3 regions of the Clostridium sp. JNZ J1-5 genome follow, and region 1 is predicted to be linked to each of the others. Evidence: predicted binding sites of a transcription regulator. Region 1 holds the regulator's gene; each other region holds the start of a gene.

Region 1 (3,295 bases):
TCATATCCCCACACTTTGTCTAATAGAAAATCTCTTGTCATAACTCTTCCTTTATTTTTTATAAGCACTTCTACAAGTTCAAATTCCTTTAATGTTAAATCTATTTTTTCATCATTTTTTAAAATCTCATGTTTTTCAAAATCTATAGCTATGTTACCAAATTTATATACCTTTTCAATGCTTTGTGGTTTTGTTCTTCTTAAAACCGCCTTGGTCCTTGCAATTAATTCTCTTACAGAAAATGGTTTTGTCATATAATCATCTGCACCAAGTTCCAATCCTAAAATTTTATCTAGTTCTTCGCTTTTAGCAGTTATCATTATTATTGGTGTATTAGAAATATTATTATCTTTTCTTATTTCTTTGCATACATCATATCCATCCATGCCAGGAAGCATAACATCAAGGAGTATTAACTGAGGTAGCTCTTTTTTTGCTAATTTTAATGCCTCTACACCATCTTCAGCACAAATAGCTCTATACCCATTTTTCTCTAAATTAAATTTAATTAGCTCTCTTATATGATCTTCATCATCAACAATCAAAATTTTTTCTTCTGCCATCTTTTAACCTCCAAACATATTATTTAACAAATATAAAAGAAAACATTCTTCCATCTTTCTCTGTAGATTTTCTATAGGAGTATAAATTATTTTCTTTATTACAAAATGTACATATATCCAAAGTGTGAATCTGACTTAATTCTAATCCTAAATGTTGCAGTTGTTTTATTATACACTTTTGCATACTTAAATTCACTCCAGTTGATATATTTGAGTTTTTATAAATCTCTTGCTCTAAGAACTTGTCAATTAATTCTTTTCCCACTTCATAACAGCATTCCATATTGTGTGGTCCTATATATACAGAAACATCTTCTATTTTAGTTTTATAAACTTCTGCCATTTTATGTATAGCTTTTGCAATTATACATTTAAAAGTTCCTTTCCATCCACTATGAACAGCTCCTATAGCTCCATTCTTTTTATCATAAATTAGTATAGGAACGCAATCTGCTGTAAATACTCCTATACCTACTCCCTTTTTATTGGTTAAAATTGCATCTCCCTCATGGATAATTCCATCATATAAATGTACACTATCACTATGAATTTGATTTAAATATCCTATTTCTCTTAGATTAAACCACATTTTTAAATTGTTTAAATTGTTAACTCCTTCAGTAATATTTTTATTAAAATTAAGTCCCCCTTCGGATGTAGAAAAATATATTTCTGCTTCCCCTTCTACAATTTTTAAAAACTTATATTTATTTTCAATAGTGAAATTAACATAATCCATAAAAAAATCTCCTCATCACTTAGTTATATTTTAACATTAAATCTGACTTACTATAAAGAAACTCATATTAATTTACTTTCTTAACTCTATTTTAACATAACAAAAAAGCCCTACTATATTATTAGGGCATTATTAATGAATTTTTTTATTTGACATTAAATTTTTTATTTCTTCAATAAATGTATTAATATCTTTGAATTGTCTATATACGGATGCAAATCTAACATATGAGACTTCATCAATCTTTTTTAATCTTTCCATAATCATTTCACCAATCACTTCTGATTTTACTTCAGTTAACATATCATTACTCATCTTTTTTTCAATTTCATCTGCTATAGCATCAATTTGTAATCTTGAAACTGGTCTCTTTTGACAAGCTTTAAGAAGTCCATTAATTATTTTTGACTTATCAAAATATTCCCTATTTGAATCTTTTTTTATAACAAGTATAGGTATGTCCTCAATTTTCTCATATGTAGTGTATCTTTTATTACATTTTAGACATTCTCTTCTTCTTCTAATTGCCTTGTGGTCCTCTGTTGACCTTGAGTCAACAACTTTACTTTCTTCAAAGCCACAATATGGACACTTCAAAATACCACGCCCTTTTTCTTATAGTTTTTCATTTTACATTATACTATTTTTTTGTGTACATTACTACTACTTATTGTCAAATGTTATGTTATCTAAATCTACCAAAATGACATCCACTCCAATTTTCGTTATTTTATCCCAAGCTATCTCGATATTATTATTTTTAGAAAACCATGAATTCTTCTCCCTTGGTATAATAAGAGATAGTATTTTATACTCCTCACAATCAACTAATAAGTCCCTTATGTATCCCAGTTTTGAACCGGTATTAATATCTATTACCTCCATTAACTTTAAATTGTTTATAGAATAAAGTGCCATAAAATCATCTCCTAACATTTTTATTACATTATATGTATGTACCTATATATAATATTAATATTAAAATGAAAAAGAGCCCTTAGGCTCTTTATACATACTTTCTCATATGTTTTAAAGCTGTTTTTTCAAGTCTTGAAACTTGTGCTTGTGATATTCCTATTTCATCTGCTACCTCCATTTGAGTACGCCCTTGAAAAAACCTCATATTTAAAATTAACTTTTCCCTATCATTTAATTTTTTCATAGCTTCTTTTATTGATATGTTTTCAATCCAACTATCATCAATACTTTTACTATCACTTATTTGATCCATTACATAAAGAGCATCTCCTCCATCATGATATATAGGCTCAAATAATGATACAGGGTCTTGAATTGCGTCTAGTGCGAATACAACATCCTCTCTTGGTATATCTAACTCTTTAGCTATTTGAGATACCGTTGGCTCCTTATTTTCTTTATTTATAAGTTTATCTCTTACCTGTAACGCTTTATATGCTATATCTCTTAATGATCTACTTACTCTTATTGAATTATTGTCTCTTAAGTATCTTCTTATCTCACCTATAATCATTGGAACTGCATAAGTAGAGAACTTTACGTTCTGGCTTAAATCAAAGTTATCAATAGCTTTTATAAGCCCTATGCATCCTACTTGAAATAGATCATCAACATTTTCTCCTCTATTATTAAACCTCTGTATTACACTAAGGACAAGTCTTAGATTTCCTCTTATAAATTTCTCTCTCGAATCATTGTCACCATCCTTCATTTTTAATAATAGTTCTTTCATTTCTTTTTCTTTCAATATAGGTAATTTCGCTGTATTTACCCCGCATATTTCCACTTTATTTATCATCATAGTAATCAGCTCCCTCAGAGTAGTCACATTTTAAGTATCTCCTCAGGAGTGTCCATTTATACTACGGACAATCTATACCATTTTGTTAATTTCTTTTTTTAATCTTCTAATAATTCTTTTTTCCAACCTAGATATATATGACTGTGAAATTCCTAATATATCAGCAACTTGCTTTTGTGTCTTTTCACCTTTTCCAGTTAACCCAAATCTTAA
Region 2 (3,295 bases), 410 kb from region 1:
TACTGGTACAGACGTTGCTAAAGGTGCCTCAGATATGATATTAACTGATGACAACTTCTCAACCATAGTTTCTGCTATTAAAGAAGGTAGAAACATATACAAAAATATTAAGAAATCTATTTTATTTTTACTTTCCTGTAATATGGGGGAAATAATAGCTATATTTATAGCTATAGTTATTGGATGGGCTACTCCATTAAGACCAATACACATTTTATGGATAAATCTTGTCACTGACTCTCTCCCTGCACTTGCTTTAGGCGTTGATCCTAAGGATGAAAGTGTCATGGGCGAAAAACCAAGAAGTCCTAAAGAGAGTATTTTCGCAGGCTCCTTATGGAATTTACTTTTTAATGGAGCTTTAATAGGAGTTATAACATTAATTGCATTTTTTATTGGCATGAAAAAATATTCAAATTCTCTTATGCATGCACAAACCATGGCTTTTATGGTAATGAGTATTTCTGAACTTATACATTCGCTAAATATGAGAAGTACAAAAAAGTCCATATTTAGTTTAGGATTATTTAGTAATAAACTTCTAATAATATCTATAATATTAGGTATACTGCTTCAGAACATTATTTTATATGTACCTATACTTGCCAATATATTTAATGTATATAGATTAAATTCATATGATTGGCTTTGGGTAATAATTTTAAGCTTAATGCCGTTACTATTTAATGAAATTATTAAGTTATTTAAAAAATCTAAATAAAAGTAAAGTGCTACAAAATGGCGGCATATAAGATTACTTGGCTAACGCATATATGTGTCATTGAGAAACCTTCAGTTCATAGAGTAGTACTAAAGGCTGCTTTATTTAAAAATCCTACCCCGCTCCATCCGAAGTCCTGTCGGGGAGCGGGCTGTGCTCGTCCTTGAGCACAATTACGGATTTTTAAAACAGCAGTCTTAAGTACTACTAATTATTCCTTCAAAGTTTCTTCAATTGACACATATATGCTAGCCAGTAATCTTACATGCCTTAATTAGTTGCAACTAATAATTACTAAAGTAAATACTAAAAGGACTTCAAAAAGCAAAATGATAATTTTGCATGGCGTAGCCACACTGTAAAGCTACTAAGTAATTATTATTAAGTACAACTTAAAAAATTACTATATATAAATGCGATAGAATGTTGATTAATAATAATACTTACTACAGTTAATAAATTATCTATAGTCTAAATAGTAATTACTACTACAGTTATTAATATATGCTTTGTATAAGTAATGGCGGCCTTGTTTTACCTAGTTTAAGGTACTAAAAGGAAGAAGGTGTATAATTCATTAAGAGAATTTTGAGCAAGTTCTAGAAGTTCTTAGTTTGTGAATTTAAAAATTGCCGTAATTCCCACCTAGGACGGGTGGGAGCCAGGCCTGCATCAGGACGATGCATAGGACTGGGTAGGCAATTTTTAAAGGCACAAACTTAGAACTTCTTAACGCAGCGAAGATTCTCTGTTGAATTATATACCTTCGATTTTTAGCACCTTATTCTGTAGTTACCAAGGCCGCCATTTTGTTGTAATATACTTTTATGTTAAAAACTTACACAGAAAAAATTTTTTTAACATAAAGTCTGCTATTTTATTAGGTTTTTGATTGTCAAGTAAATATTTTACAAATATTCTTCTTGAACATTACCTACTTTTACTATATAATACTACATGTAGTATTTTTCATTAAATAACTAACTACATATAGTATTGTTTAGGAGGATTCATATGAGCTCTATATTAAAGATCATCAATAGATATTATACCAAAGAGTTGGAAAAAGACAATTCAAAGACTGTTTATGACTTATTCAATTGGAAAAAAGTAGATGTAGTTTTAAAGGATTATAAAACTGGAAATACCTTAGTGGACATGAAAAATTTAGAATTTCCTGAGCATTATTCACAAAATGCTTGTGATATTATAGCTTCGAAATATTTCAGAAGAGCTGGTGTACCTAACAAGCTTGGGTATGAAAATAGTATGAAAATGGTTGCCCACAGATTAGTAAATTTCTGGTGTGAAGCATTGAAAGATGAAAAGCTAATTACAACAGAAAAAGAAGCTGAAATTTTCTATGATGAGATGGTTTATGGATTATTAAACCAAATGTATGCACCTAATTCACCACAATGGTTTAATACAGGACTTGCATTATCTTATGGGATAAAAGGTTCAAAAAACGGTAGCTTCTATTATGATGAAGCAGAAAATAAAGTTGTAGAAAGCAATGATGCATATACACGAACTCAAGCATCAGCTTGTTTTATACTTTCTATAGAGGATAAACTTTTAGGATTGCATTCTATTTCTGAACAGTATATAACTGAAACTAGGCTATTTAAGGGCGGTTCTGGAACTGGAACTAATTTCTCTTCTATAAGAGCAAAGGGCGAACCTCTCTCTGGAGGTGGATTTTCCTCTGGACTTATGAGCTTTCTAAAGGGGTTAGATAGAAATGCTGGCGCTATAAAATCTGGTGGTACCACAAGACGTGCTGCAAAAATGTTATGTCTTGATGTAGATCATCCTGAAATTATGGATTTTATAAGCTGGAAAGCTAAAGAGGAAGATAAGGTTAGGGCTCTAGGCAAAATGGGATATGACATTAGTTTTGAAGGTGAGGCTTACGAGACTGTTTCTGGACAAAATGGAAACAATTCTGTTAGATTTTCTGATGAATTTATGGAAAAAGTAAGCAATCTTGAAAATGATCCTAATTCAACCATAGAATTAAAAGGTAGAGTTGATAGTTCCGTAAATAAGAAACTTAATGTATCTGAATTGTGGGATACTTTTAATGAATGTGCATGGAAATGTGCAGACCCTGCTCCACAATTTGATGATATATTTAATGCTTGGCACACTTGTCCTTGCGGTGAAGACGGAAAATACAATGCACCATACAATAGAATAAATTCTACTAATCCATGTGGTGAATATGCCTTTTTAAACGATACATCTTGTAATCTAGCTTCAATTAATATATATAATTTTTATAATACAGATACAAAAGAATTTGATTTAAATGGATACGTCCATATGGTTGGATTAATTCAACTTGCCTTAGAAGCTTCTATTCACTGGGGACAATTTCCTACAGAAGATATAGCAAGAAAAACCTACTTATTCAGAACAACCGGCCTAGGCATTGCAAATATAGCTTCATTATTTATGGCCATAGGTTATCCTTATGATTCTGATGAAGCAAGAAATCTAGCATCTTCTTTAATAGGAATACTAACTGGTCATTCATATTATGTTTCTTCACTAATGGCTAAAGAAGTG
Region 3 (3,295 bases), 1.5 Mb from region 1:
ACACCTACTTCTATTAAGTGGAAGTTTAGTTATCTACTAGAGCATTTAATGGAAGAGAAAAGTAGATTTGAAAATATGAAATAGTCATTTTACAGAGCCTTGAAATATAATAATTTCAAGGCTCTTACTTTATAATCTATAAACATAATAATGGAAAAAGTAAAGGATTTATATTAAAATATATTTAAAGCATCAGATAAATATATTTATATGGTAAATCGGAGGCAATTTATATGAGCAGAGTAGGTATTAAAATTAAAGAGGCTAGACTAAGTACAGGTATGACTGAAAAACAATTAGCTAAAAAAATTGGTGTCTCAGAGAGCTTCATAAAGGAAGTTGAAAGTGGAAGGAAAGTTATAAATGAAAGTGTTATGCAGAAAATATCTAAGGTTTTAGATAAAGACCTAAATGACATAACAATGTCTTTTGAAACAGAAATTTTTACTAAGGAAGAAATAGTAGAACCTAAAAAGACTATAGAAAAAGTAAATGATGTATGGAACGACGCCTTTAGTTCAGTATTAAAAACTGTACCTATATATGGATATGACTTAAATAAAGTATTAGGCGGAAGACAGATGCCTATTATGAATAATAAAATAGAAGGTTATGCTAAAGATAAAGTTTTATTTTTAGAAATAGAAGATGACGATATGGTAGGGTATAGGATTGCAAAAGGAGATATAGCCTTTGGACATATAGTTCATGAAGTGGAAAATAACTCTATATGCCTTATAGAAAAGAGTGGAGAAAGATATATAAGACAAATTAAGAAGTTAGACAGCAGTAAATTATTACTGATAAGCAATAGAGGCAGTGTGAGAACTGAAACAGTAGGTGTAAAAGAAATTAAAGTACTAATGAAATTAGAAAGAGTAGAAATAAAACTATAAAGTTTGGTGTAAATTGATAGTAGCAACAGATATTTTTCTGTTGCTATTTTTTATTAGGAGGTTTAAATAAGAGTTCATTATAAAAATAAGCCTTATCATAAAAATAGATATAATAATTATTTTCATTAAATTTCCGAGTGGATAAATATATGGAAGCAATATTCTCATGTCAATTCTACTAAAGGTATAAAAAACGTAATAAAAAGAAGAAAAAGAAACTATGTAGAGACTATTAATTTTATATGATATATTACGATATTGATAATAAAAATATTGTAGAGTATAATAGGCAAGGTACAATATGTAGTGGTTGGAGGTATTTGGTATGCTATATGTGGTTAAAAGAGATGGTAGACATGTTAACTTTGATTCTATAAAGATAACCAATGCTATAAAAGGATCGGCTGAAGAAATTGCTTTTAATTTAAAAGAAAGCGAAGCTATTGAACTTACACAAAAGGTTATACGAGAAATTGAAAATATGGAATGCGAAGAAATAACTGTTGAAGAGATACAAAATATAGTTGAAAAGATTTTATTAGAAAGTGGATATAAATTAATTGGAAGGACTTATTCAAATTATAGAAGTGAAAGAACAAAGATAAGAGAAAAGAAATCGGATTTAATGAAAGTTATTGAAAAAATAGGTGTAGAAACGGATAGGGATAATGCAAACGTTGGAAATAACTTTAGTTCAAAACTTTTAAGAATAGCAAGTGAATCAAATAAGTGGCATAACTTAGGTATGATGCCTAAGCATTTAGCAAAACTTCATGAAAATGGAGATGTGTATTTTCATGATTTAGATTCGTACAACTTAACAACAAATTGTTTAAATATAGAAACAGGAAAGATTTTATCAAGAGGTTTTAATACAGGATATGGCACAATACTTCCTGCTAAAAGGATAGAATCAGCAGCAGAGCTATCATGTATATTATTGCAAAGTACTCAAAATGATATGTTTGGTGGACAGTCACATGTGAATTTTGATAATGACATGGCTAAATTTGTGGATATGTCAAGAAAAGAAATAAGAAAAGAATATAAAGAAAGCTTTGGTAATGTTGAAAATCTAGATGAAATAGTAGAGCGAAAATTAGAAAAAGTAGTTCGTCAATCAATGCAAGGAATAGTATATAATCTAAACACTATGCATTCAAGAGCTGGTAGTCAGGTGCCGTTTAGCTCAATAAACCTAGGACTTCCACAAAGCGAGGATGCTGCTATGATAGACAGAATGTTCCTCGAAGAATATGAAAGAGGTCTCGGAAAAGGAGAACAACCTATATTCCCTAACATAATATTTAGAGTTAAAAATGGTGTGAATAGAGAAGAAAATGATCCTTATTATTATCTGTATGAGCTTGCATGCAGGGTTGCTAGTAAGAGAATGAACCCTATGTTTATGAATTTGGATGCCGACTTCAATAAAGAGTACTATGATAAAGGTGTTATAGCTGCAACTATGGGGTGTAGAACTTACATAATGTCAAATATAAATGGAGAACCAGGACCAGCAGGTAGAGGGAATATAGCTCCAGCTACTATAAACTTGCCAAGAGTAGGGATTCTGGCAAAAGGAAATATAGATAAGTTTTTCTCTCTTTTAGATAATAGACTACAACTTACTAGAGAATCATTGTTACATAGATATAGTGTACTTAAAAATTTAAAGGTAAAAGATTTACCATTTGTTGCAGGAGAGCATTTAATGCGTGGATCAGAAAATTTAGGGCCAGAAGATTCAATAGAGCCAATACTTAGACAAGGAACTTGGGGAGTAGGATTTATAGGACTTGCAGAAACATTAATTGCACTAGTTGGGAAACATCAAGGTGAGAGCAAAGAGACATATGATTTAGGTGTAAGAATAGTTACATACATTAGAGAATTTTGTGATAAATATAAGGAAATAGATAAACTTAACTGGTCTTGTTATGCAACACCAGCAGAAGGGCTTTCAGGAAAGTTTATACTTCAAGATCAAGCTGTGTTTGGTAAGATTGAAGGGGTTACAGATAAAGATTACTATACAAATAGTTATCATATACCTGTATATCATAAAATATCAATTAAAGAAAAGATAGATTTAGAAGCACCTTTTCATAAGCTATGTAATGGTGGACATATAACATATATTGAGATGGATGGATACCCTGATCCAGAAGCGGTAAAGGCTGTAATGGATTATGCATACAAGAATACAAATATAAATTATATAGGCGTAAATTTCCATATGAAATATTGCAGAGAATGTGGTACAACAATAGAAGTTGAAGAAAACACTTGTCCTAAATGTGGAAGTAATAATATTCAAGGTATATCTAGAGTTACAGGATATTTATCATTGGATGAAAGATTTGGATCGGGAAAAGTTGCAGAGCGTGCAGATAGAA

Evidence for each region. Region 1 encodes NrdR, which represses ribonucleotide reductase genes. Its sites were predicted from a motif close to CACNANATNTNGTG; they were not measured.
Region 2: the regulator NrdR is predicted to act here: its motif matches at 1,673-1,686, upstream of ACWW38_RS16265 (vitamin B12-dependent ribonucleotide reductase).
Region 3: the regulator NrdR is predicted to act here: its motif matches at 1,192-1,205, upstream of nrdD (anaerobic ribonucleoside-triphosphate reductase).

What each region holds. Positions count from the first base shown of each region.
Region 1 covers NZ_CM132773.1:187,124-190,418, forward strand. Annotated here, with positions in the region: gene ACWW38_RS00995 (response regulator transcription factor) at 1-563, opposite strand, end outside; gene pgeF (peptidoglycan editing factor PgeF) at 583-1,302, opposite strand; gene nrdR (transcriptional regulator NrdR) at 1,435-1,899, opposite strand; gene ACWW38_RS01010 (YlmC/YmxH family sporulation protein) at 1,966-2,220, opposite strand; gene sigG (RNA polymerase sporulation sigma factor SigG) at 2,309-3,082, opposite strand; gene sigE (RNA polymerase sporulation sigma factor SigE) at 3,155-3,295, opposite strand, start outside.
Region 2 covers NZ_CM132773.1:3,398,181-3,401,475, reverse strand. Annotated here, with positions in the region: gene ACWW38_RS16270 (calcium-transporting P-type ATPase, PMR1-type) at 1-721, shown strand, start outside; gene ACWW38_RS16265 (vitamin B12-dependent ribonucleotide reductase) at 1,736-3,295, shown strand, end outside.
Region 3 covers NZ_CM132773.1:2,330,549-2,333,843, forward strand. Annotated here, with positions in the region: gene ACWW38_RS11345 (DUF3783 domain-containing protein) at 1-84, shown strand, start outside; gene ACWW38_RS11350 (helix-turn-helix domain-containing protein) at 234-896, shown strand; gene nrdD (anaerobic ribonucleoside-triphosphate reductase) at 1,222-3,295, shown strand, end outside.